Regions from separate parts of the Brassicibacter thermophilus genome, predicted to be linked through region 1. Evidence: riboswitches for the same ligand, from Rfam matches in the RefSeq annotation. Region 1 holds a riboswitch; the other holds the start of a gene.
The links. A riboswitch is a leader RNA that binds a small molecule or an ion and turns the genes downstream of it on or off. The one in region 1 is predicted to bind thiamine pyrophosphate.
Positions count from the first base shown of each region.

Region 1 (2,211 bases):
TCTTTTTTAACAGGATACTTTACTAGCTCAACATTTTTTTTATTCATAATATCCAAATCCAATTTAGAAATAGAATCAAAATCCCCTATTAGAACATCCGGTATTATATCGTTTTTTAATAAATGTTTTGCTCCTCCGTCAGCGCATATTATTAAATTAACTTCTTGTGATATTTTTTTTAGCTTTAAAGAGCTAAGTGCTTCTCCATTAGATACTATCAATGTTTTCATATTATCCCTCTAATCTACTTATTTATTCTGCTTAAAGGTTTCCACAATATACTAATTATTATAGCAGAAATAATAAATTCTGGTAAAAGATAAGCACCATTATATAATGTTGAATACCACCATGGATTCATATCACCAGCATACTCGGCAAAAAACACAACTCCTGAAAGTAAATGACATACAAATCTCCCTGATATAGCTAATAATATGCTAAATGTTAATAAAGCATATTGAAGCATTCCTATTTCTTTGTATTTATTTGCATTATGTGCGAGTCCTGCTAACCCTAGCAAACCAAAAGCTAATGGATAATCTAACAGAAATTGAATGTAGTGATAAAAATATGGCTCAATAATAAACTGTAATATACCATAAAGTCCACCAACAATTAATCCTGGTACAGTCCCCCATCTTAAAGCAAAAACTATTATAGGAATCATACTCCCTGCAGTTACTGATCCTCCATATGGTGCTTCATAAATTTTTACTAAGCTAAGTATAGTAGCAAGTGCAATCATGATGCCACCTTCAGTAAGCATTTTAATGCTCCATCCTTTTTTCATAATTACTTCCCCCTTAAAAATATTTTTAATAGTCAATTGCAAATACAATAGCACAAAATGTTACAATTGACTATCATATTAATACAAAATATGTATCACTTGGGAAAGGTTTGTAACGAAAACAAAAACTAAAACCATTACCTAACATAAGGCAATGGCATACTTACACAAATCCACTTTCCTACGCTAGCGTTATCTAGTTCAGGTAAAAGGGTCGAAGCTATTTAAGCTTCCTCTCAGCAAAAGCTCCCCTAGTGGTACATATTCATTTTTACAATATTATTATATCAAAAAATCAACTATTGTAAAGACATAATATCCTTAAATTTATTTACAGCCAAAGTGATATCCTCTGTATTAAACACTGCAGAACCAGCAACAATAATATTTGCTCCCCAGTCAATTACTTCTTCAACATTGTCTAATTTAATACCTCCATCAATTTCAATATCGATATTCAATTTTTCTTTTTCAATTATTCTTTTAATCTTTCTAACCTTTTCTTCCATACTTCTTATAAGAGTTTGTCCTCCAAATCCAGGATTTACTGTCATAATTAATATCATATCAATGTCATTCAAAACATACTGAATTTCTTCTAAAGGAGTAGCAGGATTTAAAGCCACACCAGCTTTTATTCCGTAACTTTTTATTTGCTGAATTACTCGATGTAAGTGTACACATGCTTCTTTGTGAACTGTAATAATATCAGCTCCAGCATCAACAAAACTATTAATATATAATTCAGGATTTTCAATCATAAGATGAACATCAAATGGCATATTCGTCAAGCTTCTAATACTTTTAATTAATGGTGCCCCAAATGAAATATTAGGTACAAAATGCCCATCCATTATATCAAGGTGTAATATATCAGCTCCTCCGGCTTCAGCAGCTAATATATCACTTTTTAAATTTGCAAAATTTGATGACAATATTGACGGAGCAAGTTTTAACATGTTAGTACCTCCTGTTGTTTTTTATTTCTTGCAAGAAATTAAGATAATTATTATATCTAGACTGGCTTATTTTTCCTTCATTTAATGCCTGTTTTACAGCACATCCTGGTTCCTTGAAATGTCTACACCCAGTAAATTTACATAAATGACTTATTTCGTAAATTTCATTGAAATATTTTTCCAATTCTTCTTCTTTGGCAAAATTTATATCAAGGGAACTAAAGCCAGGAGTGTCAACTACCCATCCGCCGTCGTTAAGCTCTAAAAGTTCTACATGCCTAGTAGTATGTTTACCTCTATTAGTTTTTTTGCTTATTTCACCAGTTTTAAGTTGTAAATTAGGCTGAATTTTATTTAAAATAGTACTTTTACCAACCCCTGAAGGGCCAGCAAAAACAGAAATTTTATCTCTTAATTTTGCTCTAAGCTCATCAATCCCTATATCATATTTTGCACTAA
Region 1 covers NZ_AP042446.1:1,913,090-1,915,300, forward strand. The annotation lists gene ACZ41D_RS09090 (thiamine diphosphokinase) at 1-230, opposite strand, end outside; gene thiT (energy-coupled thiamine transporter ThiT) at 245-793, opposite strand; TPP riboswitch at 955-1,056, opposite strand; gene rpe (ribulose-phosphate 3-epimerase) at 1,093-1,752, opposite strand; gene rsgA (ribosome small subunit-dependent GTPase A) at 1,754-2,211, opposite strand, start outside.

Region 2 (2,211 bases), 590 kb from region 1:
TGATAACTTATACCAAAATCACCCTTTCCAGCTGCTATAGCTTCAGCACTTCCTCCACCAGCAGGTTGTATAATTTCAACTTTTAATCCCTCATCTTCATAAAACCCTTTATCTTTAGCTACATATATACCTGTATGATTAGTGTTAGGATACCAATCTAAAAGCAATTTAACGTTTACAAGTTCTTCATTTCCTTTAACAGGTGGTTTATCTACTTGTTTCCCCTCAGATGTACATCCTATAAAAGTCATTATAGTTAATGAAATAATTAATAATAATATAAATGTTTTTTTCATTTACATCTCTCCTAACTTTTATTATTTATTTCTCTTTTCCACGGCATAGATATATATTCTATTAATGATATAATTTTAAAAATAGTTATGCTTAATACCACTATTATAACTATAGCTGCAAAAAATTTATCTAATGCAAAAGAATTTTTTACTCTTATCATATACACACCTATGCCAGTTTTCCCTCCAAGCCATTCGCCTATTACAGCACCCATTATACTATATGTAGCTGCTATTCTAAGCCCAGAAAAAAAGCTTACTATAGCCCCTGGAAATTTTATCATTTTAAATATTTGAATTTTATTAGCCCCCATAGATTTTAATAAATTTATCATATCTTCATCGACAGATTCTAACCCTTGAAGCATGTTAATAATTATAGGAAAAAAGCATACTAATACTACTACAATTATTTTCGGTAACTTCCCAAATCCAAACCACAAAATAAATAATGGTGCTAATGCAATTGTAGGTATAGTTTGAGATATAACTAAAAGCGGATACAATGCACTCTTAATAAATTTTACATTATCCATAATTATAGCTAGAATCATAGCAAATATTATAGATATAAAAAAACCTAATAAAGCCTCATATAATGTAGTAAATATATGTTCTTTAATTTGCGGTAATATTTTTATCAATGTGACTAAAATATCCTTAGGAGCAGGTAATATATATCTAGCAATAACACCTTTATCGACTATTATCTGCCAAATCAATAACAGCAATCCTAAAAAAGTTACTGGTATAAATTTACTTTCTGTATTTGCTAACTTTTTCATTCATTGTCACACCTTCAGGCTTATAGTCAATTTTGACAACTGACAACACTCTATTAGCTCCTTCATTTACGCATATTTCTTGTGATTTTTTTACTATATCTAATAATTCTTCTAACTCACCTTCCATTGTAGTTTCCATTGGTCCAACTTCGTATTTAATCCCAGTAGATGAAATAAACTGTATCACCTTATCTACCACATCATAAATTTTTGACTCTTCAACATTTGGTATGACTTGAAGACTAACATTAACTTTAGACATATTTATCATCTCCTTTAATAATATTAAAAAGCAAACCTCTTTTCCCATATTCAGGAAAAAGAGGTTTTGTAACCATTAAGTAATAAAGTAATAAAATAATAAAATATTTCCCTCCGCTGGCATTACCCAGTTCAGGTTTATAGGGTCGAAACATATAGTTTCCTCTCAGCCAAATTTCTTTAGCTCCCCTTTTTCCTCTTATACATCTAAATTTTATTTTATACATCTAAATTTTAATCCAACTACAAATATATGTCAATCTCATAAATAGTTTAATTTAATGACAAAAACGTAACTATTTATAGAATACTTATCATATCTATTCTAAAACCAATTCTTTCAAATTACTTGGTATATTTTCTTTATTTACGTTTAAACTTATGTAAAAATTCGTATTAAATATGTTAGATATTTTTTCTAATCTTTTAATTAAGTTCTCTAAGATATCATCATTCAATTCGATGTAATTATAAATATTATCTACATATATGTTATTAATATCATAATTACCTGCTATAATCCCACATAAAAAGCCATAGAACGATTCAACATTATTAACATTGAACTCTATGGCATCAATAAGTCTTACTGAATAATCAAGATTTAATAATTGGTTATCTTGAAAATCAACAAAAACAATATTTTCTATTCCTTTTTTAACATCATCATTAGCCATCTCTATTAGTTTCTTAGTCTTACCTGCACCTTTTATTCCGCAAATAAACCTTATCATCTTAATCACCCTCCCAAATAAATTAATAATACTTATATAATACATTCTACAAGTGATACGTTTTCCCTTTATTTTTCTACAAATTTTTTAAAGCTTTACCATTTAAATAATCACATTTAATACCTTGATAGGTTT
Region 2 covers NZ_AP042446.1:1,321,650-1,323,860, reverse strand. The annotation lists gene ACZ41D_RS06220 (ABC transporter substrate-binding protein) at 1-296, opposite strand, end outside; gene ACZ41D_RS06215 (ABC transporter permease) at 308-1,081, opposite strand; gene ACZ41D_RS06210 (thiamine-binding protein) at 1,053-1,343, opposite strand; TPP riboswitch at 1,433-1,543, opposite strand; gene ACZ41D_RS06205 (hypothetical protein) at 1,663-2,076, opposite strand; gene mnmL (tRNA modification radical SAM protein MnmL/YtqA) at 2,153-2,211, opposite strand, start outside.
Region 2: another riboswitch for thiamine pyrophosphate. It lies ahead of ACZ41D_RS06210 (thiamine-binding protein); the one in region 1 lies ahead of thiT (energy-coupled thiamine transporter ThiT).